Regions from separate parts of the Streptomyces sp. NPDC001604 genome, predicted to be linked through region 2. Evidence: riboswitches for the same ligand, from Rfam matches in the RefSeq annotation. Region 2 holds a riboswitch; each other region holds the start of a gene.
What was found. Region 2 has a riboswitch for thiamine pyrophosphate ahead of ACFY1E_RS23105 (thiamine ABC transporter substrate binding subunit). Riboswitches for the same ligand answer to the same signal wherever they lie in the genome.

Region 1 (7,202 bases), on a different contig from region 2:
GCCTGTCCTTGTGCGCGCCCACCACGTCCTTGGAGTCGTTGGCGTGGATCAGCTTCAGCCGGCCCTCGCCGACCGTGTCCACCAGCAGATCGAGGGTCTGGTGCATGCCGCTCGGGCCGGTCAGGTCGTGGCCGGCCGCGAAGATGTGGCAGGTGTCCAGGCAGACCCCGAGCTTCGGATGGGCGTCCAGCGCCTCGAAGTACGGCCCGAAGTCCCAGGTCCGCGAGCAGAGCGAGGCGCCCTGCCCGGCCGTCGACTCCAGCAGCAGGAACGGATCGTCGTCGTGGGTCAGCTCGTCCAGCAACGGCAGCAGGTACTGCCGTACCTGCTTCAGGGCCACGGACCGGTCCCGGCCGCCCGTCGCGCTGCCCGTGTGCACGACCACGCCGAGCGCCCCGATCTCCCGCCCGCGCCGCAGCGAGTGCCGCAGCGACTCCACCGACTTCTCCACGGTCGCCTCGGTGTGCGAGCCGAAGTTGATCAGGTACGGGGCGTGGACGTACGCCGGGATCGACTCGGCCGCGCACACCGCGCGGAACTCCTCGTCCTGCCGCGGATTGCCGGCGGGCGTGGCCCAGCCACGCGGGTTGGCGACGAAGACCTGCACCGTCTCGGCCTTGAGATCGTGGGCGTAGGACAGACCGACGGAGTGGAGGCCGCCGGCCACGGGGACGTGGCCGCCGACGGGGTTGCGGGACTGCTGACTCTTCACCCGTTCAGGGTGTCATGCGCTGCGACCTGCTCCGTCACCGGATCTTGATGGTGATCGTCGACCCCTTGGGCGCCGTGTCCCCGCCCTTCACGGACTGGTTCTTGACGGTGTCGCCGAACAGGCCGAGCAGACCACGGTCCTCCTCGACCTTGAAGCCGGCATCCTCCAGGGCCTTGTGCGCGTCGTCCACGCTGTCGCCGGTGACGTCCGGGACCTCGACCATCTCCGGTCCCTTGGACAGCGTCAGCGTCACCGTGTCGCCGTCGGCGGCCTGGCTGTCGCCCGCGGGCGTCTGCGCCGCGACCTGGCCCTTGTCGTACTCGGAGTTGATCCGCTCGGCGGCGACCTTCACCGTCAGGCCGGCGTCCTCCAGGTCGGACTTCGCACTGTCCAGGTCCTCACCCGTGACGTCCGGGACGTCCACCGGGCTGCCCTTGCTGACGACCAGCGCGATCGCCGAACCCGCGTGCCGCTTGGTGCCCGCCTCGGGGGTCGTGGAGATCACCGAGCCCTTGGGGACGTCCTCGCTGAACTCCCGGGTGACCATGCCCGGCTCCAGCCCGCTCTTCTTCAGCCGGGCCCTCGCCTCGGCCAGCGTCCGCGCCGACACGTCGGGCACCCGCACGGTCTCCGGGCCGTCGGAGATGGTGAGCGCCACCGACCCGTTGTCGCGGATGCGGGTGCCGGGTGAGGGGTCCGAGCTGATGACCGTGCCCCGCTGCACCGTGTCGCTGTACGCGTGCTTGACCGCGCCGAGGTCGAGGCCGGCCTTCTGCAGCTGCTGGGTGGCCTGCGTCTGGGTCTTCGCCAGCACGTACGGGACCTTGGTGAACTGGCCGGAGTTGATGTACCACACGCCCGTGCCGACCCCGAGGATCAGCAGTACGGCGACGAGGACCGCGAGCGGACCGCGCCGGGAGCGCGCGCCACGGCGCCGCGGCGGCAGCGGCGGGGGAGTCTCCAGCAGGCTGGTGCGGTGGATCCCGCCGTCGTCCTCGTTCACCGGCAGCGGACGCGGCACCGTCAGCGCGCGCGGGATCACGCTCGTACGGTCCTCGGAGATGTTCCGATGGTCCGCGGCGAAGGCCTGCGGCGGCAGCGCGTCCAGCTGGTCCGCGCTGAGCGCGGCGCGCACCTCGCGGGCCTGCGCGAGCAGCGCCACCGCGTCCTGCGGGCGCAGGTCGGGGGTGCGGGCGGTCGCCGAGGCGACCAGCTCGTCCAGTCGGTGCGCCAGCCCCGGCACGGCGGCCGACGGCGGCGGGACGTCCTCGTGGATGTGCTTGTAGAGGACCGTTGCCGGAGAGTCCCCGCCGTGCGGCCGGTCGCCGGTCAGCATCTCGTACAGGACGACACCGCACGCGTACACGTCGACCCGGGGGTCGGCCGTGCCGTGCGCTATCTGCTCGGGAGCCAGGTAGGAGACGGTGCCGAGGACGCTGCCGGTGGTGTTGGTGACCGTGTCCACGGACCGCACCAGGCCGAAGTCGGCGACCTTGACCCGGCCGTCGTCCCCTATCAGCACGTTCTCCGGCTTCATGTCGCGGTGCACGAACCCGGCACGGTGCGCGGCGCCGAGCGCGGCGAGCACCGGCTCCAGGATGTCCAGGGCGGCGCGCGGCTGCAGCGCCCCGCGCTCGCGCAGCACGTCACGCAGGGTGCACCCGGCGACGTACTCCATGGCGAGATAGACGTACGACCCGTCGGTGCCCTGGTCGAAGACCTGCACCACGTTCGGGTGGGCGAGCCTTGCGACCGACTTCGCCTCGCGGATGAACCGGTCGACGAAGGTCCCGTCGGCCGCGAGCGTGGGGTGCATCACCTTGAGCGCGAGCACGCGGTCGAGGCGGGTGTCCAGGGCCCGGTAGACCGTGGCCATCCCGCCGACCGCGATCCGCGCGTCCACGCGATAGCGCCCGTCGAGCACCTGCCCGACCAGAGGGTCCTGAAGGGTCGTATCCACGCAGGTGAGTGTACGAGCCGTGACTGACAGGGCTGCCGGTTCGGGTGAGATCGGAGCGGGACTGCAGCCGAGCTGTGACGGAGGTCGCACCGGCTTCCGGATCCTGTCGAACGCGCGTTCAGAACGCGGGGCGTTCGGGATCCAGGTGCGCACGCCCCTCGTGCGGCGAGGACGCCTCCGCGAAATGACGGCGCGGGATGCGGCCCGCCCGGTACGCGAGCCTGCCCGCCTCCACGGCGTGCTTCATGGCCTCGGCCATCAGCTGCGGCTCCTGCGCCCGCGTCACCGCTGAGGCAAGCATCACGCCCGCACACCCCAGCTCCATCGCGAGCGCCGCGTCCGAGGCCGTGCCGGCGCCCGCGTCCAGGATCACCGGCACGCGCGCGTGCTCGGTGATCAGCTGGAAGTTGTGCGGGTTGCGGATGCCGAGCCCGGAGCCGATGGGCGAACCCAGCGGCATGATCGCCGCGCAGCCGACGTCCTCCAGCCTGCGGGCGAGGACGGGGTCGTCGTTGGTGTACGGCAGCACGGTGAAACCGTCGTCGACCAGGGTCTCGGCCGCGTCCAGCAGCTCGATCGGGTCCGGCAGCAGGGTGCGCTCGTCGGCGATCACCTCAAGTTTGATCAGGTCGGTGCCGAGCGCCTCGCGCGCGAGGCGGGCGGTCAGCACGGCCTCCCCGGCGGTGAAGCAGCCCGCCGTGTTCGGCAGCACCCGGATGCCGAGCTTCTCCAGGACGGACAGCACCGAGCCGTGCACCGAGGGGTCCACGCGCCGCATAGCGACCGTCGTGAGCTCCGTGCCGGACGCCACCAGCGCCCGCTCGAGGACATCGAGGCTGGGGGCACCGCCGGTGCCCATGATCAGGCGGGACGTGAAGGACGTACCGCCGATGACAAAGGGGTCGTCGGCCATGGGTCAGCCTCCTTGGACGGCGGTGAGGACCTCGACGCGGTCCCCCTCACGCAGGGACGTCGACGGCCACTGCGCGCGCGGGACGACGGTTTCGTTCAGGGCGGCGGCCACTCCGGAGGGTGCCGGGGTCAGCGCGCGTACGACGGTGTCGAGAGCCGTGCCGGAAGCGAACTCCCTGGGCTCTCCGTTGACGGAGATGTTCATGCGGGCTGCTCCAGGAGCGCGAAACGCTTGGGGGTGAACGGGCGTGCCTCCTCCGGGAGTTCACCGGTGGCCAGGACGTGCGCCATGGCGTCGCCGGTGACCGGGGTGAGCAGGACGCCGTTGCGGTAGTGGCCGGTGGCCAGCAGCAGACCGGGCAGTTGTGTCGGGCCGAGCATGGGCGCGTTGTCCGGAGAACCGGGGCGCAGTCCGGCCCGCGTCTCCGTCAGCGGCAGCTCGGTGATCCCGGGGACCAGCTCGTGTGCGTCGCGCAGCAGCTCGTACACCCCGCCCGCGGTGACCGTCGTGTCCCAGCCCAGCTCCTCGCTGGTCGCGCCGATCACCAGCTCGCCGTTCTCGCGCGGCACCAGGTAGACATGGCTGCCGCGGACGACGGCGCGCACGGTGCGGCTCAGGAACGGCGCATACCGCTTCGGCACGGTCAGCCGCAGCACCTGCCCCTTCACCGGCCGCACGGGCGGCAGGACGTCGTCCGGGACGCCCGGCAGCCGTCCGCTGAGGCTGCCTGCGGCCAGCACCACCTGGCCCGCGCCCAGCTCGGTGCCGTCGGTCGTGGTGACGCCGCAGGCCCGGTCCCGTACGACATGGAAACGCTCGGCCCAGGTGCGGTGGAAGACCACGCCCGCGTGCTCGCACGCGGCCACCAGCGCGCGTGCCAGTCGCCGCGGGTCGATCTGGTGGTCGCCGTCCACCCGGAGGCCGCCGCGCACGCCCGGTGCGAGCATCGGCTCCAGGCGTCGGCACTCGCGCCCCGACAGCCACTCCGACTCCAGGCCCGACTCACGCTGCAGCGCGTGCAGTTCGCGCAAATGGGCGCGGTCGTCGGCGTCCAGGGCGACGGCGAGCGTGCCGCACTGGCGGTAGCCGAGGTCCTGGCCGGTGAGGTCGCTGAGCTCGGCCGCGAAGGCCGGGTACCGGCGGGCGGACTCCAGGTTGAGGCCGAGCAGGGTCTGCTCGCCGTAGTGCAGTTCCGTGACCGCGGCCAGCATCCCGGCGGCCACCTGGGCGGCCCCACCGCCCGGTTCGGGGTCCACGACGGCCGTGGCGAAACCGCGCTGCGCGGCCCGCCAGGCCGTGACCAGGCCGATGATTCCGCCCCCGATGACGAGGACGTCTGACGTACGTGACGACATGGGCGTCCAGCCCCTCCCTTCGCCGGCATGACCCGGATCAGGTTCGTACGGTCGGAGGCCGCCAGCCTCCCTCTCAGCCCGGTGCGTCCGGGCTCCCGCGAGTGCTTGTACGTTGGCCACCCTAGCCCGAGCCGCCGCGCCTCTGTAAGGGAGCCTTCCGTCATGCCCCGTTCCCTGGACGGCCTCGTCCTCGCTCCCGTCGCCGACCAGGCCCCAGGTCAGGTGGGTACCCGGACCCGGGTTCAGGTACCACGAGCAGGGCTGCGAGATCTGGGCCGAGTACGCGGGCGGCGACGTCGTGCGCGGGCATCTGGTGGGTACTCGGTCAGGTGACCGGCTGGACTTCCGGTACGTCCAGCTGAAGCGTGACGGGACGACCTCCTCGGGGCACTGCGTCTCGGCTGTCGTGGAGCTCCCGGACGGGCGGGTGCGGCTGGAGGAGACCTGGGAGTGGGAGTCGCAGTCGGGCAGCGGGACCAGTGTTGTGGAGCAGGTCACTGAACACGACTCCTGACTGACGAATTGTCAGTTGTCTATGGTGATCAGGTGAGCGAGCAGACGCGGGAAGAAAGCACGTCACCGGCGCGGCGCGTGGTCGTCGTCGGCGCGGGCATGGCGGGTGTCCAGACGGCCGTCGCCCTGCGCGAACAGGGCTTCACCGGCACCGTGACGGTGATCGGCGCCGAACCCCATCAGCCCTACGACCGGCCGCCGCTGTCCAAGGCCGTGCTGCTCGGCAAGTCCGAGGGCTCCGCCTTCGACGTCGACTTCGAGGCGCTCGGCATCGAACTGCGGCTGGGGTGCGAGGTGCTCGGCGTGCGCCCCGGCGAGCACGAGCTGGACACCGAGGCCGGACCCGTGCCCTACGACGTCCTGGTCCTCGCGACCGGCGCCGAACCGATGACGCTGCCGGGCACCGAGGGCGTGCCCGGGGTGCATCTGCTGCGCACCCTGGACGACGCCGAGCGGCTGCGGCCCGTGCTGGCCAGGCAGCACGACATCGTGGTCGTCGGCGCGGGCTGGATCGGCGCGGAGTTCGCCACCGCCGCGCGCGAGGCGGGCTGCGCGGTGACCGTCGTCGAGGCCGCCGACCGGCCGCTCGCCGGTGCGCTGCCCGCCGAGGTGGCCGCGCCGATGGCCGCCTGGTACGCCGACGCGGGCGCCGAACTGCGTACGCACGCGCGCGTGGCGCACATCGAGCCCGGCGCGGTCGTCCTCGACGACGGCTACCGGCTGCCCGCGGGCGCCGTCGTGGTCGGCATCGGCGCACGCCCCGCCACGGCCTGGCTGGCCGGCGCCGGCATCGAACTCGGCGCGAACCGCGAAGTCGTGGCCGACGCCCACCTGCGCACCTCGGCACCGGACGTCTACGCCGTCGGCGACTGCGCCTCCTTCCCCTCGGGACGGTACGGCGAGCGCCTGCTGGTCCACCACTGGGACAACGCCCTCCAGGGCCCGCGCACGGTGGCCGCGAACATCATCGGCGAGGCCACCGGCGAGCCCCCGGCGGTCTACGACCCGGTCCCGTACTTCTGGTCCGAGCAGTTCGGCCGCTTCGTCCAGTACGCCGGCCATCACAGCGCAGCCGACACGACCCTGTGGCGCGGCGACCCCTCGGGCCCCGCCTGGTCCGTCTGCTGGCTGCGCGAGAGCCGCCTGGTCGCCCTGCTGGCGGTCGGCAGGCCGAGGGACCTCGCGCAGGGCAGACGGCTGATCGAGGCGGGCACCCCGATGGACCCCGAACTGCTGGCGGACCCGGCGCGGCCCCTGAAGACGGCCACGGCGTAGTACGCAGAAGGGCGGCCACGACAGGGGGTGAAGCCCCAGGTCGGACGTTTCTGGCTTCCGACTGTCAGTGCGGGATGGCAGGCTTGACCCCGTGACCGAGATTGACGCAAAGATCGATGCTCTCGTCCCCGCCTGGCTCACCCTGCCCGACATCGCAGAGATGCTCGATGTCGAGGTGACGCGTGTGCGGCAGCTGGTCAAGGAGGGCCAGCTCATCGCCGTACGCCGAGGTGAGAACCGCGCTCTGCACGTGCCCGCCGCATTCATCGACGCGGCCGAGCAGAGGGTCGTCAAGGGCCTGACCGGCACCCTGACGCTCCTGAGGGACGACGGCTTCACCGACGAAGAGATGATCGAGTGGCTCTTCACCCCCGACGACAGCCTGCCCGGCACCCCCGCGCAGGCGCTGAGCGAGAATCGCGGTACGGAGGTGAAGCGCCGGGCCCAGGCGCTCGCCGTCTGATCCGAACAGGC
Region 2 (7,202 bases):
AGGAGATGCCGCGCAACGAGCAACTGCTCAAGGACAAGCTGGAGCACACCACCGCCTAGGCAGGCCTTTTATCCGTCCCCGGCTTCCTGGAGGGCTCCCTGAGCCCGGAGAACTGGCAGTGATCCGGCATCAAAAGGCCCCCGACCTGCACCAGCGGCGTGGATCGAGGGCCTGTGCCGCTTGCGGATGGCGGATGGCGGATTCCAACGGGGAACTCGCTTGCGGTTCCTCCCGGACCTGCGGTGATACTCAGCCATGAGCAGAATCGCCGAGGTCATCGTGCTGGCCGGCAATGCAGAAGAGGTCATGGAACCGCTGACCCGGCCCGACCCCAACCGTAAGTGGTCTGGACAATTCGCCGCTGCCGGGCATGGCTGGGTCGCCGAGTTCGTGCGACGGAGTAGCTGGGTCGGACTGCTGGATGACCTGGAGTCGCAGCCGTGGCCCTCCCCGCACTCCGTACAGGTACTGATCCACGACGAGGAAGATGACTGCTTCGGCCTGTGGATGATGCACGACGGCCGACTGGTGGAGGTGCCGCTGCCGCGCACCAGTCGCTACTTCTGGCCAAACCACTACACGGGCGAAGTCGATTCGGACTGCCCCGGCATTCTCATGCGCACGGACAGGCCCGACGGCTCACCCGAAGGAGACTGAGCGCCGGCCATCACACTGCCCTGTCCAGGCAGGCCGCCCCGGGCTGCGGTACAGCATGCTCTGACCTGCGGGAGCCTGATGTTCACCATGGTCACGACCACCAACGACAGGTGCCCCGGCCCGCAGCCCCAGGTCACCCAATTGGATCTGCGACACTGGTACAGCCATGCCTAAGCCCGGAGAACTCACTTTCGTCGCCCCCCGCGGAGCCAAGAAGCCGCCGCGGCATCTTGCCGATCTCACGCCCGCCGAGCGCAAGGAAGCGGTGGCCGAGATCGGCGAGAAGCCGTTTCGTGCCAAGCAGCTGTCGCAGCACTACTTCGCGCGGTATGCGCACGACCCGGCGGAGTGGACCGACATCCCGGCCGGTTCGCGCGGCAAGCTGCAGAAGGCGCTGCTTCCCGAGCTGATGACGGTCGTACGGCATCTGTCGACCGACCAGGGGACGACGCGCAAGACCTTGTGGCGGCTGTTCGACGGGACGCTCGTCGAGTCGGTGCTGATGCGCTACCCGGACCGGGTGACCATGTGCATCAGCTCGCAGGCCGGCTGCGGGATGAACTGCCCGTTCTGTGCGACCGGGCAGGCCGGGCTCGACCGGAATCTGTCCACCGCCGAGATCGTGCACCAGATCGTGGACGGGATGCGGGCGCTCAGGGACGGAGAGGTGCCCGGAGGGCCTGCGCGGCTCTCGAACATCGTCTTCATGGGGATGGGTGAGCCGCTCGCCAACTACAAGCGGGTGGTCGGGGCCGTCCGGGCGCTCACCGATCCCGCCCCCGACGGGCTCGGGCTGTCGCAGCGCGGCATCACCGTCTCGACCGTCGGCCTTGTGCCAGCGATCCACCGGTTCGCCGACGAGGGCTTCAAGTGCCGGCTCGCCATCTCGCTGCACGCGCCGGACGACGAGCTGCGCGACACCCTCGTCCCCGTCAACACACGGTGGAAGGTGCGCGAGGTCCTCGACGCCGGGTTCGAGTACGTCGAGAAGAGCGGGCGGCGGCTCAGCATCGAGTACGCGCTCATTCGCGACATCAACGACCAGGCGTGGCGCGGTGACCGGCTCGGGCGGCTGCTGCGCGGCAAGCCCGTGCACGTCAACCTCATCCCGCTGAACCCGACACCCGGCTCGAAGTGGACCGCCTCCCGGCCCGAGGACGAGAAGGCCTTCGTCGAAGCCATCGCCGCGCACGGTGTGCCGGTGACGATCCGGGACACCCGGGGGCAGGAGATCGACGGGGCCTGCGGCCAGCTCGCGGCCACCGAGCGGTAACCTGAGCCCGTACGTACATCTTCATATTCCGACAGGGGAGCGCCACAGCGCTGAGAGTGCGGCAACCGGGCCGCAGACCCTCTGAACCTTGCCCAGGTCATTCTGGGTAGGAAGTTCGGTCTTCACTCGAGCTGTTGCGCCCTGCCCGGGAGCCGGCGGACTTCTCCGGCGGTCCCGGGCAGGGCCGCGTCTCTTCCTGGTCAGCCAGGAGGAATTCAGTGCACACCAAGACGTTCGTGGCCGCCGCGGTCGGCCTCGGTCTCGTCACGTTGTCCGCGTGCGGTTCGTCGTCGTCCGGCAGCGCGGGCTCCGGCGGCTCCAAGACCGTCACCCTCGTCAGCCACGACTCGTGGGCCGTCTCGAAGAGCGTCCTCGCGGACTTCGAGAAGCAGTCCGGATACAAGGTCAGGGTCCTCAAGAGCGGCGACGCCGGGCAGGCCGTCAACAAGGCCATCCTCACCAAGGACAACCCGCAGGGCGACGTCTTCTTCGGCGTCGACAACACCCTGCTCTCGCGGGCGCTCGACAACGGGCTGTTCCAGTCGTACGAGGCGAAGGGCGCGGACCGGATCCAGGCGCAGTACCGGGTCGACCAGGCCAAGCACCGGGTCACCCCGATCGACTCCGGTGACATCTGCGTCAACTACGACAAGGCGTACTTCAGCAAGCACAAGCTGGCACCGCCCCAGTCGTTCGACGATCTCGTCAAGCCCGCGTACAAGAACCTCCTCGTCACCGAGAACGCCTCCACCTCCTCGCCCGGCCTGGGGTTCCTGCTCGGCACCGCCGCCAAGTACGGCGACGACGGCTGGCAGGGCTACTGGAAGAAGCTCAAGGCGAACGGCGTGAAGGTCGTCGACGGCTGGGAGCAGGCCTACAACGAGGAGTTCTCGGGGTCCGCGGGCGGCAAGAAGGCCAAGGCGGACCGACCGCTCGTCGTCTCCTACGCCTCCTCACCGCCCGCCGAGGTCATCTACGGCAACCCCAAGCCGAAGACCGCGCCCATCGGAACGTCGTACGGCACCTGCTTCCGGCAGATCGAGTACGCCGGGCTGCTCAGCAACGCCGGGAACACCAAGGGCGGGAAGGCGTTCATCGACTTCCTGGTCGGCAAGGAGTTCCAGGAGGACATGCCGCTCAACATGTTCGTCTACCCGGTGATCGAGGGCGCCAAGGTGCCGCCGGAGTTCGTGAAGTACGGACAGCCGGCCAAGGACCCCGAGACCATGACCCCGAGCAGGATCGCCGCCAACCGTGACCAGTGGGTCAAGTCGTGGACGTCACTCGTACTGAAGTAGCCGTCCGCCATAGGCGCACGGGGAGCGCGGTGCGGCTCGGCCTGATGGCCGTGCCGGTCGCGTTCTTCGCCGCCTTCTTCGCCTGGCCCGTCGCCGCCATCGTGGCGCGCGGGCTCAAGGTCGACGGGAAGTGGCAGTTCGGGCGGATCGCGGACGTCGTCACACAGTCGGACATCCGGCACGTCCTGTGGTTCACCACCTGGCAGGCGCTCGCCTCCACGGCACTCACGCTGCTGGTCGCGCTCCCCGGCGCGTATGTCTTCGCGCGCCTCGACTTCCCCGGCAAGCAGGTGCTGCGGGCCGTCGTCACCGTCCCCTTCGTGCTGCCGACGGTCGTGGTCGGTACGGCGTTCCTGGCGCTGGTCGGGCGCGGGGGACTGCTCGACGAGCTGTGGGGCGTACGGCTGGACACCACCGTGTGGGCCATCCTGCTGGCGCATGTCTTCTTCAACTACGCCGTGGTCGTACGGACCGTCGGCGGCCTGTGGGCGCAACTCGACCCACGGCAGGAGGAGGCGGCGCGGATGCTGGGCGCGTCGCCGCTGCGGGCCTGGCGGAAGGTGACCCTGCCGGCGCTCGGGCCCGCCGTCGCCGCCGCCGCGCTGATGGTCTTCCTGTTCACCTTCACCTCCTTCGGCGTGGTGCAGATCCTCGGCGGCCCGGCCTTCTCCACCCTCGAGGTCGAGATCTACCGGCAGACCTCGGAGATCTTCGACCTGTCCACCGCCGCCGTGCTCACGATCGTCCAGTTCGTCGCCGTCGGCGCGATCCTCGCCGTGCACGCCTGGACCGTACGGCGGCGGGAGAGCGCCCTGCGGCTGGTGGACGCGAACGTCACGGCGCGGCGGCCGCGCGGGGCCGGGCAGTGGGCGCTGCTGGCCGGGGTCCTCGCCACGGTCCTCGTGCTGCTCGTGCTGCCGCTGGCCGTGCTGGTGCAGCGGTCCCTCGGCGCCTCCGGCTTCGGCTACTACCGGGCGCTGACCCACGACGACGGCGGGACCTTCCTCGTACCGCCGATCCAGGCCGTCGGCAACTCGCTCCAGTACGCCCTCGCCGCGACCGCGATCGCCGTGGTGATCGGTGGTCTGGCCGCCGCGGCGCTCGCGCGCCGGGACGCGGGCCGGCTGGTCCGTGGCTTCGACGCGCTGCTGATGCTGCCGCTGGGCGTCTCCGCCGTGACCGTCGGCTTCGGGTTCCTGATCGCGCTGGACAAGCCGCCGCTGGATCTGCGCAGTTCATGGATCCTGGTGCCGCTCGCGCAGGCGCTGGTGGGCGCCCCCTTCGTCGTACGGACCATGCTGCCGGTGCTGCGGGCCGTGGACGTGCGCCTCAGGGAGGCGGCGGCCGTGCTCGGGGCGTCGCCGTGGCGGGTGTGGCGGGAGGTCGACCTGCCGATGGTGCGGCGGGCGCTGCTGATCGCGGCCGGGTTCGCGTTCGCGGTGTCCCTGGGGGAGTTCGGGGCGACCGTGTTCATCGCGCGGCCGGACAACCCGACGCTGCCGGTCGCCGTGGCGCGGCTGCTGGGCCGGCCGGGCGATCTCAACTACGGCCAGGCGATGGCCCTTTCGACGATTCTGATGGTGGTGTGCGCGGTGGCGCTGCTGGTCCTCGAGCGGCTGCGCACCGACCGGAGCGGGGAGTTCTAGATGCTGCTGAGCCTTGAGGACGCGACCGTACGGTTCGGCGGGCGGGCCGTGCTCGACGCCGTCGGCCTCGATGTCGCCGAACACGAGATCGTGTGCGTGCTCGGGCCCAGCGGCAGCGGCAAGTCGACGCTCCTGAGGGCGGTTGCCGGGCTCCAGCCCCTGTCCTCGGGGCGGGTGCTGCTCGACGGACGCGACCAGTCGGGCGTGCCCGCGCACAAGCGGGAGGTGGGCCTGATGTTCCAGGACCACCAGCTGTTCCCGCAGCGGGACGTGGGCGGCAACGTCGCCTTCGGGCTGCGCATGCACGGCGCCGGGCGCCCTCAACAGGACGAGCGGGTACGGGAGTTGCTGGACCTCGTCGGGCTGCCGGGTGCCGTACGCCGGGCCGTCGCCTCGCTCTCCGGCGGTGAGCAGCAGCGCGTCGCACTGGCCCGTGCGCTGGCGCCGCGCCCACGGCTGCTGATGCTGGACGAGCCGCTCGGCCAGCTCGACCGCTCGCTGCGGGAGCGCCTCGTCGTCGAACTCCGGGAACTCTTCGGGCGGTTGGGGACCACCGTCCTCGCCGTGACGCACGACCAGGGCGAGGCCTTCGCGCTCGCCGACCGGGTCGTGGTGATGCGGGACGGGCGGATCGCCCAGTCCGGTACGCCACTGGAGGTGTGGCAGCGTCCCGCGGACGAGTTCGTGGCCCGGTTCCTCGGCTTCGACAACGTGGTCGAGGGCATGGTGAGCGGCGAGGCCGCGGACACCCCCTGGGGCAAGCTGCCGGTGCCCCAGGACGCCCCGCAGGGCACGCGCACACTGCTCGTGCGGCCCGCCGGAGTCCGGCTCGTCCCCGCCGACGAGGGCCTGCGCTGCACCGTGGCCGCACGCACCTTCAAGGGCACCCATGTCGCCGTACAGGTGCAGCCGGAGGAGGCACCGCGGCTCGAGGCGGCGGTGGCGCTGCGGGAGGCGCCGGAGGTAGGCGACGCGGTCGGGGTGGAGTTCGACGCGGCGGAAATCGTGGTGCTCGGTGGAGGACATCCCGCATAGGGTGCGCGGGATGACACTTCTTGAGCATGATCGCTACTGCGACGAGATCGCCCACCAGGTGGAGCAGTTGAGGGCGGTGGTGACGAGCGGCGCCGATCTGACCGCGACCGTGCCGACCTGCCCGGACTGGACCCTGGAGATGCTCGTCCTGCACATGGGCGGAGCCCTGCGCTGGTCGGGGACGCTGGTGCGCACCCGGGCGCAGGAGAACATCCCCGACGAAGACGTGCCGCGCGGCGACGGCCCCGAGGCCACGGGTGACGCCGCCGCCCTCGACGCCTGGCTTGCCGAGGCCGGCGAGCTGGCGGTGGCCGCGCTGCGCGAGGCCGGGCCCGACGCGAAGGTGTGGGGCTGGGCGGAACCCCAGACCGCCGGCTTCTGGGCCCGTCGCATGGCCCACGAGATCACCGTGCACCGCGCCGACGCCACGCTCGCCGCGGGCCTGCCGTACGAAGTGGCCCCCGACATCGCCGCGGACGCGATCGACGAGTGGCTGGAGATCGTGGAGTACATCCAGCGCACGAACCCGCACGAGGCCGCCAAGGAGCTGCGGGGATCCGCCCGCAGTATCCATCTGCATGCCACCGACACCGGGCCCGGGCTGAACGCCGAGTGGATCGTGGAGATCGGGGAGGACGGCGTCGGCTGGCGCCGCGGCCATGAGAAGGCGACCGTAGCCCTGCGCGGACCGCTCACCTCCGTATTGCTGGCCTTCTACCGCCGACTGCCCCTGGACAGCCCGGAGCTGGAGATCCTCGGCGACCGGGAGCTGCTGGAGTTCTGGCTGGAGCGGGCGAGCTTCGGCTGAACGACCGCGGCCCGTCCCCCGGGATACGGGGACGGGCCGCGGTGTTGTTCTGCGGGAGGCGTCAGCGGCTGCTGTTCGCCCCACGACGGCGCATGCCGAAGAAGACGGCGCCGCCGCCGACCACGACCAGCGCGCCCGCGATACCGGCGATCAGGCCGGTGTTGGAGTTCGCACCGGTCTCGGCGAGGTTGGAGTCACCGGCGGCCGGGGACGGGGCGTTGGACGAGGTGTCCGCCGGGGGAGTGCTGTCCGAGGCGGACGGGGTCGGGGACTCCGAGGCCGGGGTGGAGGCGGACGGGGTCGGCGTCGGCGAAGCCGGCGGCGTGGTCTCGTCCTTCGAGCAGCCCTCGGACGGAGTCGTCAGGCTTGGCGTGATGTCCTTGTCGACGATCAGGTGTTCCTTGTCGCGCCCGGCCTGCACGCGGATGCGGTACTCGGCGTTCGGCGACCAGTTCTCGTCGAAGGTGATGGTGACACCCTCGCGG
Region 3 (7,202 bases), on a different contig from region 2:
TGTCGATCGACGGGTACAGGCCGTGGATCAGGCCGGTGTTGTCGTCCGTGTTGCCGGTCAGGGCGGCCCAGCCGATGAACTCGGAGCCGAGCAGGCCGATCAGGACGAGCGAGAGCAGAGTGCCCAGCACCGCCACGGAGGTACGGGCCGACAGACCGTGGCACATGTAGAGCGCGATCAGCATGATGGCGCTCGATCCGATCACCGCCACGAGCAGCGGATCCGAGCCCTGCAGGATCGCGGGCAGGATGAAGAAGGTCAGCACCATGAAGCTGACGGCCAGCGCGATCAGGGCCATCAGTCCGCGCATCCGTCCCACGACCACGACGGCGAGCGCGAAGATGCCGGCCAGCAGCGCCATGGGGAAGCGGCGGTTCACATCGGCGACCGAGTACTGCAGGTCCTTCGGCGCGGAGGGCTCGTATGCGGCGACGACCTTCTCGCCCTCATGCAGTTGCCGTGACTGGTCGGGCTGCACGATCTCGGTGAACGTACGGCCCTTGTCCTTGCCGGTGTCGACGCGGATCGTCGCCTTCTTGCAGGTGCCTTTCGCCTGCTGCTGGGCGGATGAGCCCTCGGCGGTGGAGGTGTCCCCCGTCGGAGTCTCGCCCGAGGCGTTCACCGACTTGCAGCTCACGCTCACGACCTTGGCGACCGTTGCCTGCTGGGTCTGCCGGTCGAAACCCACACCGGTGCGCTGGTGCGGCGGGGCGCCGCCGGGCCACAGGACCACGAGCCCGACCCCCACGGCCGCGGCGAAAGGGATGAGGATGGCGGCGATGACCTTGCGCAGGTGCATGGAGACGGGGGCCGCAGGACCGTGACTGTGCGAGTGACCGTGCCCGCCGGCGGAACCATGGCCGTGCCCCCGCCCGTGCCCGCCACCGGCCTGGTGACCGTGCCCCGCGCCGGCTCCCGGCCCGTGGTGGTGCCCGGCCCCGGAGCCATGGCTGCTGCCGCCTCCGGAGCCGTGCCCGGGGGGCGGCTCCGGAGGCGGGAACGGGGGCTGATGTGTCGTGGTCACCGCCAGATCATCGCAAGAACGACAGGGGCCCTCTGTTCAGCGCGCCCGAATTGACGCTAGCGTGGAGGCACCTTTGCACACGCGGGAGCTCGGAGCACCGGGCTGAGAGGGCGCTGACCTCCGTCCCAGCGATGTTTCACGTGGAACATCACCGAAGTCGAGTGATGTTCCCCACGAAACGTCGACAGACGGAAACCGCTGCGTCGACCGCCGAACCTGTTACCGGGTAATGCCGGCGTAGGGAGTAGGTCTCATGACCAACAAGGACGCACGCACGCCTGCCTCCAGCCAGGACGAACAGCCCATTCAGGGCGAACAGTCCCAGGAGGCCGGGAAGTCCATCGGCTGGCACAAGGCGTATGTCGAGGGCTCACGCCCCGATCTGCGAGTGCCGGTCCGCCAGGTGCATCTCACCAACGGGCAGTCGGTCACGCTGTACGACACGTCCGGCCCGTACACCGATCCGCTCGTCGACACCGATGTGCGCAGGGGGCTCGCCCCGCTGCGCGAGAACTGGATCATCGCGCGCGGTGACACCGAGGAGTACGCGGGCCGTCCCGCCCGTCCCGAGGACGACGGGATCAAGCACACCTCTCCACGAGGCGGTCTGCGCAACCTCGACGCGGTCTTCCCGGGCCGGCCGCGCCAGCCGCGCCGCAGTCGCGACGGCAAGGCGGTCACGCAGCTCGCGTACGCGCGCCGTGGGGAGATCACGCCGGAGATGGAGTACGTGGCCATCCGGGAGAACGTCTCGCCCGAGGTGGTCCGCCAGGAGATCGAGGCGGGCCGCGCGGTACTGCCGGCCAACGTCAATCATCCGGAGATCGAGCCGATGATCATCGGCAAGCGGTTCCTGGTGAAGGTCAACGCCAACATCGGCAACTCCGCGGTGACGTCCTCCATCGAGGAGGAGGTCGAGAAGATGACCTGGGCGACCCGCTGGGGCGCCGACACGGTCATGGACCTGTCCACCGGCCGCAACATCCACACCACGCGTGAGTGGGTGCTGCGCAACTCCCCCGTCCCCATCGGTACGGTGCCGCTCTATCAGGCCCTGGAGAAGGTGGACGGCCGGGCCGAGGAGCTGACCTGGGAGATCTACAAGGACACCGTCATCGAGCAGGCCGAGCAGGGCGTGGACTACATGACGGTCCATGCGGGCGTCCGTCTGCCGTACGTCCCGCTCACCGCGAACCGGAAGACCGGCATCGTCTCGCGCGGCGGCTCCATCATGGCCGCGTGGTGCCTCGCGCACCACAAGGAGTCGTTCCTGTACGAGAACTTCGAGGAACTCTGCGAGATCCTCGCCGCGTACGACGTCACGTACTCACTGGGCGACGGCCTCAGGCCGGGGTCGATCGCGGACGCCAACGACGAGGCGCAGTTCGCGGAGTTGCGCACGCTCGGGGAACTCAACCGGATCGCCAAGCGTTTCAACGTACAGACCATGATCGAGGGCCCGGGACACGTCCCGATGCACAAGATCAAGGAGAACATCGACCTTCAGCAGGAGATCTGCGATGAAGCTCCGTTCTATACGCTCGGTCCGCTGATCACGGACGTCGCGCCGGCATACGACCACATCACCTCCGGCATAGGTGCCGCGATGATCGCCTGGTGGGGCACGGCCATGCTCTGCTACGTCACGCCCAAGGAACACCTGGGCCTGCCCAACCGTGACGACGTCAAGACCGGTGTCATCACCTACAAGATCGCCGCCCATGCGGCCGACCTCGCCAAGGGGCACCCCGGGGCGCAGGAATGGGACGACGCGCTGTCCGACGCCCGCTTCGAGTTCCGGTGGGAGGACCAGTTCAACCTCGCCCTGGACCCCGACACGGCACGGGAGTTCCACGACGAGACCCTCCCGGCGGAGCCGGCCAAGACCGCCCACTTCTGCTCGATGTGCGGGCCGAAGTTCTGCTCGATGAAGATCTCCCAGGACATCCGCCGCGAACACGGCGGGAGCCGAGCGGAGATCGAGCAGGGCATGGCCGAGAAGTCGAAGGAGTTCGCGGCCGCGGGCAACAGGGTGTACCTGCCGATCGCGGACTGACGTAAGCCGGTGTGAGTGGCTCCGCTCCTCCGACATGGAGGACGGTCCCGCTCTTCGGAGTGAGGTGCCGTAGGGCGGAGCCGTCGGTGGAATCGGTGTTCGGCTTGCGCTCCCCCTGCGGGCCCTGACGGGCCTTTCTGATGCGGGGGGCGCAAGCCGACGGTTACTCCGGCTGGTGTTCCGGGCCCCCGAAGTCCGGGCTGGTGTAGTCCGGGCTGGTGAAGCTCGGGCGCGGGCCGGGGGTCGAGCCGTCGTCCGGGCTGCTGAAGCCCGGCCGGTCGTAGCCGAGGTGGGGCATGCGGCTGGTCGACGTCGGCGGAGTGGCGGTGTGCAGCGCCGCGGCGGTGCCGGGGTCGGCGAGTGCCTCCCTGAGGAACGGCATGATGCCGCGCTCCAGGAGTGCCTGGCGCCAGGCTTCCCTGGCCAGGGCCACTTCCTCGCTCAGCTCGCCGTACGGTCCGGACTCGAGCGAGGGCTGGTTGCGCAGGGCGGTGAGCAGCAGCCCGACAGCGGCGACGAGGATCGCGGCCGCGGTCATGGCACCGAACACCCAACCCGCGGTGATCATGGTCTTGCCGAACACCTGTTTGGGCTCCAGCGACTTGATGATGTACCCGACGAGCAGGAAGATCACCGCAGCTGTTCCGGCGAGGACGGGGGTGAGGACGGCGGCGACGGCTACGGCGCCCGCGCCGGCCGGCTCGGCGGCCTCGCCGAGGGTGGTGGCGAGCCCCACCGCCCCCGCGCCCGGCTCCGCTGAGCCGGATTCACGGGTGGACGGCGGGGTGGACGGCGCCGGCTGGCGCAGTTCCTCGCGAACCTTCACGTAATGCTGGTACTCGGCTGCCGCTGCCACCGTGATGAGTGCGGTGGCGTTGAGCGCCATCGTGCGCAGCTGTTCGGGGTTGAGCCGCTCGCCGACAGCGGCAAGCTCCGGGCGGTTTGGGGCGGAGCGCAGCGCCTCATCGAGGACCCGCTCGTACTCCTGGCGGTCCTCGCTCAGCAGGTGCTGCGGAACGCTGTTCATGTGCATCCCCCGATGCTCCGTAGGGCTTGGGGCTCGCATGCCAACGAGCCGTCGGGCAGAAACGGAGGGGAGCCTGCTACGGATAAGCCGATGGTAGAGCGGCGACGGCACACGGTGACAGGGGGTTTGAAGAAATTGGGCCCTGGCCTGCGCCGTTTATCGCGGTTCCGCCATGGGGGAACGCCTGCCCTGTGAACGTTCAGATATCCAGTGGCAGTTGCTGGACCAGCAGCTTTCCGGCCATGGTCACTCCGCCGTCCATCGCGATGGCGAGTCCCTCGGCGTAGACGTGCGGTCCTTCGACCACGGGCCCCGCGCTGTCCTCGCCCTCCTCGGAGCCGACCTCGCCCAGCAGATACGGAATGGGGCTGTGACCGTGAACAATCCGCGTGCCGCCGTACGTATCCAGCAGGGAGCGTACGGCGTCTGCGCCGCCCTCGTCGCGGAAGGAGAACCGCTTGGTGAACTTGCGGAACAGATCCCAGCACTCGTCGGCGTCGTTACGCGTGAGTGTTTCGCGGACGGTGTCGTTGACCGCCTCGATCGAGTCGCCGTAGTCGAGGTAGGCGGTGGTGTCCGAGTGGACGAGCAGATAGCCGTCGACCTCCTCGACGGCGTCGAGGCGGGCCATCCACTGCAGATGGTGGTCCTGGAGGCGGTCCATGTCGGTCTTCTGGCCGCCGTTGAGCAGCCAGGCCGCCTGGAAGGTGGCGGTGCCCGCACCGGAGTTGACGGGGGTGTCGCCGAACCGCTTGGCGCCCAGCAGCAGCAGCTCGTGGTTGCCCATGAGCGCCTTGCAGTAGCCGCCGGCCGCGGCCGCCTCCGCGGACAGCCGCATCACGAGGTCGATGACGCCGATGCCGTCCGGGCCACGGTCGGTGAAGTCGCCGAGGAACCACAGCCGGGAGGTGCCCGCGCACCAGTTGCCCGCGGAGTCGACGAGGCCCTGCTCCTGGAGGGCGGCCACCAATTCGTCGAGATAGCCGTGCACATCACCCACGACGTACAGCGGGCCGGCGCCGTCGGTCTGCTGGGGGATGGGGAGGGACGCGGGGTCGACGGGCACCTGAAGAGTGTCACCGCGGTTGATGACCGGCAGGTCGCGCTGTGTCGGGGTGTACCCCTCCGGGTGGTCGGCCGGCTCCTCGACGGGTCTGGCGACGTCGCCGGGGTATGTGCTGTGGCCGTACGGACCGGTCTCGTGGACATACGCCGGTACCCGGAAGTCGCGCAACGTCGCCGTCCGCTCCGTCTCGGGTCCCTGACCGGCCCCCTGAGTCATCAGACCCCTCCACCATCGCGCCGCATCTGCACCGCTTCGGACTGCCTGGTCGCAGCGGCCCGCGGTGTCGTGGGCCCATCATAGGAATGCCGATCGCGCCATGTGATGACCCAGGGGTGGTGAATCGGAGGAAGAGTCCAGTTCACCGCGGCTTTCGCCCCGATTGGGCAGGGCTTCGACCGTCTGCTGACGGCCTTGGTTCTACTCCTCTTCGGGCGACCGCGGCGCGCTGACGGTCGTACGCGGCGGGCGTCGCTGGGACGAGGTACGCACGATCAGCTCCGTCGGTATCACCTGCTCGACCGGTTGGTCCGATTCGACCCCCTCGATCGCGTCGATGAGGAGCTGCACCACGGCCGTGCCGATGCGGCGCGGCTTCAGGGAGAGCGTGGTGATGGGCGGTTCGGTGTTGGCGTACACGGTGGATTCGCTGCAGCAGACCAGAAGCAGGTCGTCCGGCACCCGCAGGCCGTAGCGTCGGGCCGCGGCGAGCAGGTCGGTGCCGTTCGGGTCGAACAGGCCGTAGACGGCGTCGGGCCGGTCGGGGCGGGCGAGCAGCCGGTCGGCGGCGACGGCGCCCGCGCACGGGTCGTGCGCCGGGTAGGCCTCGTACACCGGGTCCTGTCCGACGCGTTCGCACCAGCGCAGATACGCCGTGGTCGACAGGTGGGTGTACGTGTCGGTCGAGGTTCCCGTCAGCAGTCCGATGCGGCGTGCGCCGGCGTCGGCCAGGTGGTCGAGGATGCCGAGTACGGCTGCCTCGTGGTCGTTGTCGACCCAGGCGGTGACCGGGAGCGAGCCGGCGGGACGGCCGTCGGAGACGACGGGCAGGCCCTGCCGGACCAGTTCGCTGACCACCGGGTCCTGGTCGGAGGGGTCGATGACGACCGTGCCGTCCAGCGCGACGTTCGACCACACGTCGTGGCGCGAGGTCGCGGGCAGGATCACCAGGGCGTAACCGCGGGCGAGCGCGGCCGAGGTGGCGGCGCGTGCCATCTCGGCGAAGTAGGCGAACTCGGTGAAGGTGAAAGGTTCATCCCCGTATGTCGTCACGGTCAGGCCGATGAGTCCCGACTTGCCGGTACGGAGGGTTCGGGCCGCCGCCGACGGGCGATACCCCAGCCGGTCGGCGACCTCTCGGACATGACGCCGGGTGGCGTCCGGGAGCCGGCCCTTGCCGTTGAGGGCGTCGGAGACGGTCGTGATGGAGACTCCGGCGGCGGCGGCAACGTCTCTGATGCCCGCACGGCCCGGCCGGCTGCCTCGGCGTGAGGTTTCCGCGCGGCTCACCTGGTGCTTCCCTGCTGCTGTCATGGCGAGCCGATAGTAGGGCTCATGGAGTGGGGTAGGGCGGACGCATATGCACGCGTTGACAGGGACGTTTCTGCAAGGTCATATGTCGTCAATTGCCTTTGAAACAAAGGCAGTTGAACGATCCAATGGAGTTACGTGACTTGTCGGCGCGCATGGGCCTGCCAAGTCCCCGATGTTTCGAAGAGGTCTCAACTCACCTTGATGGGCGATGCGCGCCAGGGCGCGAGCCACCGGCGCATAGATATATGTGGCCGCGCCCCCCGGTTCGTCTGCCTACGGGTGGTGATGCCCCTGATGTGTATGTGACGGATGAGGTCTGTTCTCAGCTGTACGCAGCGGCGCCGAATCCTCATAAGGTGAGCAGTATTGGAAGCCGGTGGTCATGAGGAGGACTGCGGTGAGCGAGACGAGCCCCAAGCTGCGCGCCGAGCTGGAGGGTATCCCCACCTACAAGCCGGGCAAGCCTGCCGCGGCCGGCGGTCCGGTGGCCTACAAGCTG
Region 4 (7,202 bases), on a different contig from region 2:
ACCAGCGGCGGATCACCGGACGCGACCGCTTTACACCGCCACGTACGTCATCGGATCGCTCCCCGCCACCGCCTCCGCCCGCCCCAGCTTCACCAGCCGCCGCAGATGCGCCTCGGCCTCCGAGACCGCGATGTTCCGCGAGCCGTACGGGATCTGGGCCCAGGGCCGGTTCCACTCCATCCGCTCGGCGAGCTGCCACGGGGTGAGCGGCTCCACCAGGAGGGACCGGAGGCCGGTGAGCCGCTCCTCGTGATGGTCCAGCAACTCCCGTACGCGGGCGGGCGCGTCGGCGAACACGTGCTGGTGGGCGGGGAGCACCTCGGCGGGGGCGAGACGGCCGACGCGTTCGAGGGAGTCGAGGTAGTCGCCGAGGGGGTCGGTGACCGTGGTGTCGTCGGGGTCCTCGTACAGACCGATGTGCGGGGTGATCTCGGGGAGCAGGTGATCGCCGGAGAACAGCCGCCCGTGGCCCGGGAGCCGGTCCGGGTGCTGCTCCTCCAGGTGCAGGCAGACGTGGCCGGGGGTGTGCCCCGGCGTCCAGATCGCGCGCAGCCGGCGGCCCGGGAGGTCGAGCAGCTCGCCGGGGACGATCTCCCGGTCGGGCAGGGCGGGGGAGAAGCCCGGCAGGGTGGTGCGGGGTGCTGCGTCGCGCAACGGCGCCACGTGCTCCTCGGGGGCGCCGGCGGCGACCAGCTTGGCGGTCATGTACGCGAACCAGCGGCCCGGCCGGGTGTCGCGGGTGCGCCGCACGATCGCCGTGTCCGCGGCATGCATGGCGATCCAGGCGCCGGACGCCTCACGCACCCTGCCGGAGAGGCCGTGGTGGTCGGGGTGGTGGTGGGTGATGACCACGCCGTGCACCTCGCCCACCGCCGTACCGCAGGCGGTCAGCCCCTCGACGAGCGTGTCCCAGGAGGCGGGGTCGTCCCAGCCCGTGTCGACCAGTACCGGCCCGCGGTCGGTGTCGACGACGTAGACCAGCGTATGGCCGAGCGGATTGTCCGGGATGGGGACCTGGATCGACCGGATGCCTCCGCCGTGGTCGTACACCTGCGTCATGGGCTCCCCAATCACCGCGAACCGGCCACGCTCCGGTCACTATAACTAGAACGCGTTTCGATGGGAGCCCAAGTCACCTGTCTGCGCGGTCAACTCGTGTGCGGCCCGTGGACTCCTCCGAGGGGAACTGGTATCAGTGCCGTATCTGATGAACCGTCAGAGACAGGCGCTCCGGGGAGGCAGTCGGCCATGACCGAGCTCGTGGAACACGGACAGCTGTTCATCGGCGGGGAGTTGACCGACCCCCTCGGCAAGGACGTCATCGAGGTGATCTCGCCGCACACCGAGGAGGTCATCGGGCGGGTGCCGCACGCCTCCCGGGAGGACGTCGACCGGGCCGTCGCCGTCGCGCGCCGTGCCTTCGACGAGGGGCCCTGGCCGCGGATGACCCTCGACGAACGGATCGAGGTCGTCACCCGCATCAAGGACGCGATCGCCGTACGGCACGAGGAGATCGCCCGCGTGATCTCCTCCGAGAACGGGTCCCCTTACTCCTGGAGCGTCCTCGCGCAGGCGCTCGGCGCGATGATGGTGTGGGACGCGGCCATCACCGTCGCCCGCGACTTCACCTACGAGGAGCGGCGCGACGGCGTGCTCGGGAAGATCCTGGTGCGGCGGGAGCCGGTCGGGGTCGTCGCTGCCGTGGTTCCCTGGAACGTCCCGCAGTTCGTCGCTGCCGCCAAGCTCGCGCCCGCGCTGCTCACCGGCTGCACGGTCGTGCTCAAGCCGTCGCCCGAGTCGCCGCTGGACGCCTACATCCTGGCCGACATCACCCGCGAGGCCGGCCTGCCCGAGGGCGTGCTGTCGATCCTGCCCGCCGACCGCGAGGTCAGCGAGTACCTGGTCGGCCACCCCGGGATCGACAAGGTCGCCTTCACCGGTTCGGTGGCGGCGGGCAGGCGCGTGATGGAGGTGGCGTCCCGCAACCTCACCCGCGTGACACTGGAGTTGGGCGGCAAGTCGGCGGCGGTCGTGCTGCCGGACGCGGACGTGGCCACCACCGTCGCGGGCGTGGTCCCGGCGGCCTGGATGAACAACGGCCAGGCCTGCGTGGCCCAGACCCGCATCCTGCTGCCGCGCTCGCGCTACGACGAGTTCGCGGAGGCCTTCGCGGCGGCGGCGAGCGCCCTGGTCGTCGGCGACCCGCTCGATGCGGCGACCCAGGTCGGCCCACTCGTCGCCAGGCGCCAGCAGCAGCGCAACCTCGACTACATCCGCATCGGCCAGGAGGAGGGCGCCAAGATCCTCACCGGCGGCGGCCGCCCGCCGGGCCTGGACCGCGGCTGGTACGTCGAGCCGACCCTCTTCGGCGACGTCGACAACTCGATGCGGATCGCCCGGGAGGAGATCTTCGGCCCGGTGATCTGTCTGCTCCCGTACGGCGACGAGTCCGAGGCCCTGAAGATCGCGAACGACTCCGACTACGGGCTCAGCGGCAGCGTGTGGACGGCGGACGTGGCACACGGCATCGAGGTCGCACGCCAGGTCCGCACCGGCACGTACTCGGTGAACACCTTCAGCCTCGACATGCTCGGCCCCTTCGGCGGCTACAAGAACTCGGGCCTGGGGCGGGAGTTCGGCCCCGAGGGCTATGGCGAGTACCTCGAACACAAGATGATCCACCTCCCGGCCGGCTGGGAGGGCTGAGCGGATGGGGACACCTCCCGCGAAAGCGGCTTCGAGCGTGCGGGCGGGCGACCGCTGGCACGTCGAGGTCGACCGCTCCCTCTGCATCGGCTCCGCCCAGTGCGTCCACCGCGCGACCGGGGCCTTCCGCCTCGACTCCGCCATGCAGTCGCACCCCGTCGAGCCGGAGACCGACGCCAACGAACGCGTCCTGGAGGCGGCGGAGAACTGCCCGGTGGAGGCGATCGTGATCACGTTGCTGGGGAGCGGTGAGCCGGTGTTTCCGCCGGAGGACTAGCGCCCGAAAAAGTACCATTTCAGGGGTTTCATTCCCGGTCTGATGTTCTATTCTGGGAATTGGCCTACGGGACGAGTGAGGGAGCCCGAACCGGAGTAGCCGATTCTGGCGTGAAGCAGTCAGTCCGCCGGGACCGACGTCGACGGTCCGGGCTGAGAGGCCGGAAGGCCGTGGATCGCGAGGTCCACGACTGAAAGGCGACCTCCACCACCTGAACCGGGTAACGCCGGCGAAGGGAACCCGTCTCGTAGGTCCTTTGTGTGCCCGCTACGCTCCTGCGGTCACCACAGGAGCGAGCAGGGCGGGGAAACGTGCGCAAGTCCGAGGCCGGACAGCTGATCAAGCAGGCCCGTGAGGCCTGGGGGGCCGAGGAGTGGCTGCGGGCCGCCGGCCTCTACGAGCAGGTGCTCGCCCATTTCCCGGACGAGAAACCGAGCGCCGACTGGTGGTACGACGCCGCGCTCGCCCACAAGTTCCTGCGGAACTGGGCGAAGGCGTACGAGCTCGGACGCGAGGCCGCCGCCCGGGCGCCGCGCGGCGAGGGCGACCCCGCGTACTGGAACCTGGGCATCGCCGCGACCAGCCAGCGCGACTGGGCGACGGCCCGCGACGCCTGGGCCGGCTTCGGCATCGACCTGCCCGACGGCGAGGGCGAGATCGTCGGCAGCTTCGGCAACGCCTGCGTGCGGCTCGACACCGGCGGCCGGCGCGAGGTCGTGTGGATCGAACGGCTGTGCCCGACGCGCGGGCGCGTGGTCAACGTACCCGTGACCGGAGGGCGGCGGTACGGCGAGATCGTCGTGCACGACGGCGAGCCGAAGGGAGAGCGGATCCTCGACGGCGTCACCTTCCCCGTCTTCGACGAACTGCTCCTCTTCGAGGCCTCCGAACTGCCCACCCTGGAAGTGACCGTGGCGGCCGGCGAGGCGGACGACCTGCGGGCCCTGCTCGACCTGTTCGGCGAGCACGACTACGGCGCCGAACCGGCCAGCAGCGTCCGCGTGCTCTGCGCCTGCTGCAGCGAGGGCACCCACCAGCAGGACCGCAGCCTGCCGGCGGGCGCCCAGACCGTGTCCCTCGCGGCCCCCGAGGAGGACGCCCGACGGCTGCTGACACAGTGGGCGGACGGCGCGGCGATAGGGCGGAGCTGGAGCGGGCTGGCGGCGGTCGGCTGAGACGGGCCGTTCGGTGCGGCTACGACGGCCTTTCGGACGCCGCCGGATCCGTCAGGTCGATCAGCCGGCACACCGTCTCGATGTCGATCTTGACCTGGGCGATGGAGGCGCGGCCCGAGAGCCAGGTGATCAGGGCCGAGTGCCAGGTGTGCTCGATGACCCGGACCGCGGAGAGCTGCTCGGGAGTCGGGTTCTCCAGGCCCATCGCGTCCAGGATGATCAGGGTGGTCTGGCGGGAGACCTGGTCCACCTCGGGCGACACGCTGCGGTCGGCGAAGGTCAGCGCACGCACCATCGCGTCGGCCAGATGCGGCTCGCGCTGCAGCGCACGGAACGCCCGCATCAGCGTCTCCGCGACCCGCTCGGCCGCCGTCTCGCCCTGCGGCGGCTTCTTCCGCAGCGTGCCGTGCATGTGCTCCAGCTGGTCCTGCATCGTGGCGACCAGCAGATGGATCTTGGACGGGAAGTAGCGGTAGAGAGTGCCCAGCGCCACCTGCGAGGACTCGGCCACCTCACGCATCTGCACCGCGTCGAAACCACCCCGGCTGGCCAGCTGCGCGCTCGCGTGCAGGATGCGCCGACGACGCGCCTCCTGCCGCTCCGTGAGGGGCGGGGAGGCCGGCTGCGAGGTACGTGCTTCCACCTTGGCCACCTTCGCTTGCGCAGGCATGGATCCCGTTCCGTGACAGTCGGTGAGGGCTGGTGATCGCACCGAGTTTGGCAGGGCCACCGCCGTGGCGCGAATCACCTGATCCACTGCTCACCGCGCCCCTACCTGCCGGTAGATTCAGAGCCTCCTGGACGATCAAGTCTGAAACTTGTTCTAGATTAGCGTCCCGGCGTAATCTCGCGGGACAGTGCAGGCAGAAGGGGGCCCAGAGTGACCGCTGAGGCCAGTCAGGCGGGTCCCCAGGAGGACCTCGCCGCCGACGGCGAGCGACCGCTCCACATCGCGCTCCTCACCTATAAAGGGAACCCGTTCTGCGGCGGCCAGGGCGTCTACGTCCGCCACCTCTCCCGCGAGCTGGCCCGCCTCGGCCACCACGTCGAGGTCATCGGCTCCCAGCCCTACCCCGTGCTCGACGAGGGCGAGGACTACGCCGGCCGCCTGAGCCTGACCGAGCTGCCGAGCCTCGACCTCTACCGCTCCCCGGACCCCTTCCGCACCCCGAAGCGCGACGAGTACCGCGACTGGATCGACGCGCTGGAGGTCGCGACCATGTGGACCGGCGGCTTCCCGGAGCCGCTGACCTTCTCCCTGCGCGCCCGCCGCCACCTCCGCGCCCGCCGCGGCCGTTTCGACGTCGTGCACGACAACCAGACGCTCGGATACGGACTGCTGGGCGATGTCGGCGCCCCCCTGGTGACCACCATCCACCACCCCATCACCGTCGACCGGCAGCTGGAGCTGGACGCCGCCGAGAACTGGCAGCAGCGCTGGGGCAAACGCCGCTGGTACGCCTTCACCCGCATGCAGAAGCGCGTCGCCCGCCGCCTGCCCTCGGTCCTCACTGTCTCCGGCACCTCGCGCGCCGAGATCATCGACCACCTCGGCGTACGGGACGACCGTATCCACGTCGTGCACATCGGCGCCGACACCGACCTCTTCTCGCCGGACCCGTCCGTCCCCGTGGTGCCCGGCCGGATCGTGACCACGTCCAGCGCCGACGTCCCGCTCAAGGGCCTGGTCTTCCTCGTCGAGGCACTCGCGAAGGTCCGCACCGAGCACCCGGACGCCCACCTCGTCGTCGTCGGCAAGCGCCCCACCGAGGGACCCGTCGCCCAGGCCATGGAGCGCTACGGCCTCGAAGGCGCCGTCGAGTTCGTCAAGGGCATCTCGGACGCCGAACTGGTCGACCTCGTCCGCTCGGCCGAGGTCGCCTGCGTACCGTCCCTGTACGAGGGCTTCTCCCTCCCGGCGGCCGAGGCGATGGCCACGGGGACGCCGCTCGTCGCGACGACCGGCGGCGCGATCCCGGAGGTCGCGGGCCGCGACGGCGAGACGTGTCTCGCGGTGCCGCCGGGTGACCCCGGCGCCCTGGCCGCGGGCCTCAGCCGCCTGCTCGGCGATCCGGAGCTGCGGCTACGGCTCGGCCGCGCCGGACGCGAGCGCGTCCTGCGGCACTTCACCTGGGCCCGCGCCGCCGAGGGAACGGTCGCCAGATACCGCGAGGCCATCACCGGCTCCCCGGCCCCGGCGCCCAGCGCGGCCCCACAGCCGAAAGCCGTCGTAGAAGCCGTAGAAGAACTAGCCGCCCCCCACCCCGAAAGCAGGGCCACGTGCTGACCGTCGACTTCTCCCGGTTCCCGCTCGCCCCGGGCGACCGCGTCCTGGACCTCGGCTGCGGGGCCGGCCGGCACGCGTTCGAGTGCTACCGGCGCGGCGCCCAGGTCGTGGCGCTCGACCAGAACGGCGAGGAGATCCGCGAGGTCGCGAAGTGGTTCGCCGCGATGAAGGAGGCGGGCGAGGCCCCGGCCGGCGCCACCGCCACGGCGATGGAGGGCGACGCCCTGGCGCTGCCCTTCCCCGACGAGTCCTTCGACGTCGTCATCATCTCCGAGGTCATGGAGCACATCCCGGACGACAAGGGCGTGCTCGCCGAGATGGTCCGGGTGCTCAAGCCCGGCGGCCGTATCGCCATCACTGTCCCGCGCTACGGCCCCGAGAAGGTCTGCTGGGCGCTGTCCGACGCCTACCACGAGGTCGAGGGCGGCCACATCCGCATCTACAAGGCGGACGAGCTGCTGGCCAAGATCCGCGAGGCGGGCCTCAAGCCCTACGGCACCCACCACGCGCACGCACTCCACTCCCCGTACTGGTGGCTGAAGTGCGCGTTCGGCGTCGACAACGACAAGGCGCTGCCGGTGAAGGCGTACCACAAGCTCCTGGTCTGGGACATCATGAAGAAGCCCCTGGCCACCAGAGTCGCCGAACAGGCCCTCAACCCCCTGATCGGCAAGAGCTTCGTGGCCTACGCGACCAAGCCCCACCTGCCCTCGGTGGACGCCCGGTGACCACTCCCCGGACAGAACACCTCGTCCTG

Region 1: it holds a riboswitch for thiamine pyrophosphate, as region 2 does, so the genes downstream of both, thiO (glycine oxidase ThiO) here and ACFY1E_RS23105 (thiamine ABC transporter substrate binding subunit) in region 2, are expected to answer to the same signal.
Region 3: it holds a riboswitch for thiamine pyrophosphate, as region 2 does, so the genes downstream of both, thiC (phosphomethylpyrimidine synthase ThiC) here and ACFY1E_RS23105 (thiamine ABC transporter substrate binding subunit) in region 2, are expected to answer to the same signal.
Region 4: it holds a riboswitch for thiamine pyrophosphate, as region 2 does, so the genes downstream of both, ACFY1E_RS01220 (tetratricopeptide repeat protein) here and ACFY1E_RS23105 (thiamine ABC transporter substrate binding subunit) in region 2, are expected to answer to the same signal.

Annotation. Positions count from the first base shown of each region.
Region 1 covers NZ_JBIAUY010000001.1:4,939-12,140, reverse strand. Annotated here, with positions in the region: gene ACFY1E_RS00060 (deoxyribonuclease IV) at 1-712, opposite strand, end outside; gene pknB (Stk1 family PASTA domain-containing Ser/Thr kinase) at 747-2,672, opposite strand; gene ACFY1E_RS00050 (thiazole synthase) at 2,791-3,585, opposite strand; gene thiS (sulfur carrier protein ThiS) at 3,589-3,789, opposite strand; gene thiO (glycine oxidase ThiO) at 3,786-4,940, opposite strand; TPP riboswitch at 4,938-5,049, opposite strand; partial or broken gene ACFY1E_RS00035 (hypothetical protein) at 5,103-5,454, shown strand; gene ACFY1E_RS00030 (NAD(P)/FAD-dependent oxidoreductase) at 5,487-6,728, shown strand; gene ACFY1E_RS00025 (Rv2175c family DNA-binding protein) at 6,820-7,191, shown strand.
Region 2 covers NZ_JBIAUY010000008.1:146,542-153,743, reverse strand. Annotated here, with positions in the region: gene ACFY1E_RS23120 (SRPBCC family protein) at 1-59, shown strand, start outside; gene ACFY1E_RS23115 (hypothetical protein) at 256-657, shown strand; gene rlmN (23S rRNA (adenine(2503)-C(2))-methyltransferase RlmN) at 824-1,930, shown strand; TPP riboswitch at 1,954-2,061, shown strand; gene ACFY1E_RS23105 (thiamine ABC transporter substrate binding subunit) at 2,149-3,228, shown strand; gene ACFY1E_RS23100 (ABC transporter permease) at 3,273-4,874, shown strand; gene ACFY1E_RS23095 (ABC transporter ATP-binding protein) at 4,875-5,909, shown strand; gene ACFY1E_RS23090 (maleylpyruvate isomerase family mycothiol-dependent enzyme) at 5,920-6,717, shown strand; gene ACFY1E_RS23085 (LAETG motif-containing sortase-dependent surface protein) at 6,779-7,202, opposite strand, start outside.
Region 3 covers NZ_JBIAUY010000002.1:683,266-690,467, forward strand. Annotated here, with positions in the region: gene ACFY1E_RS08405 (YibE/F family protein) at 1-1,024, opposite strand, end outside; TPP riboswitch at 1,096-1,285, shown strand; gene thiC (phosphomethylpyrimidine synthase ThiC) at 1,278-3,080, shown strand; gene ACFY1E_RS08415 (hypothetical protein) at 3,244-4,113, opposite strand; gene ACFY1E_RS08420 (metallophosphoesterase) at 4,307-5,389, opposite strand; gene ACFY1E_RS08425 (LacI family DNA-binding transcriptional regulator) at 5,591-6,703, opposite strand; gene hisC (histidinol-phosphate transaminase) at 7,101-7,202, shown strand, end outside.
Region 4 covers NZ_JBIAUY010000001.1:253,289-260,490, reverse strand. Annotated here, with positions in the region: gene ACFY1E_RS01235 (MBL fold metallo-hydrolase) at 31-1,059, opposite strand; gene ACFY1E_RS01230 (aldehyde dehydrogenase) at 1,249-2,706, shown strand; gene ACFY1E_RS01225 (ferredoxin) at 2,711-2,983, shown strand; TPP riboswitch at 3,051-3,238, shown strand; gene ACFY1E_RS01220 (tetratricopeptide repeat protein) at 3,295-4,158, shown strand; gene ACFY1E_RS01215 (TetR family transcriptional regulator) at 4,178-4,828, opposite strand; gene ACFY1E_RS01210 (glycosyltransferase family 4 protein) at 5,039-6,445, shown strand; gene ACFY1E_RS01205 (class I SAM-dependent methyltransferase) at 6,439-7,173, shown strand; gene ACFY1E_RS01200 (prenyltransferase/squalene oxidase repeat-containing protein) at 7,170-7,202, shown strand, end outside.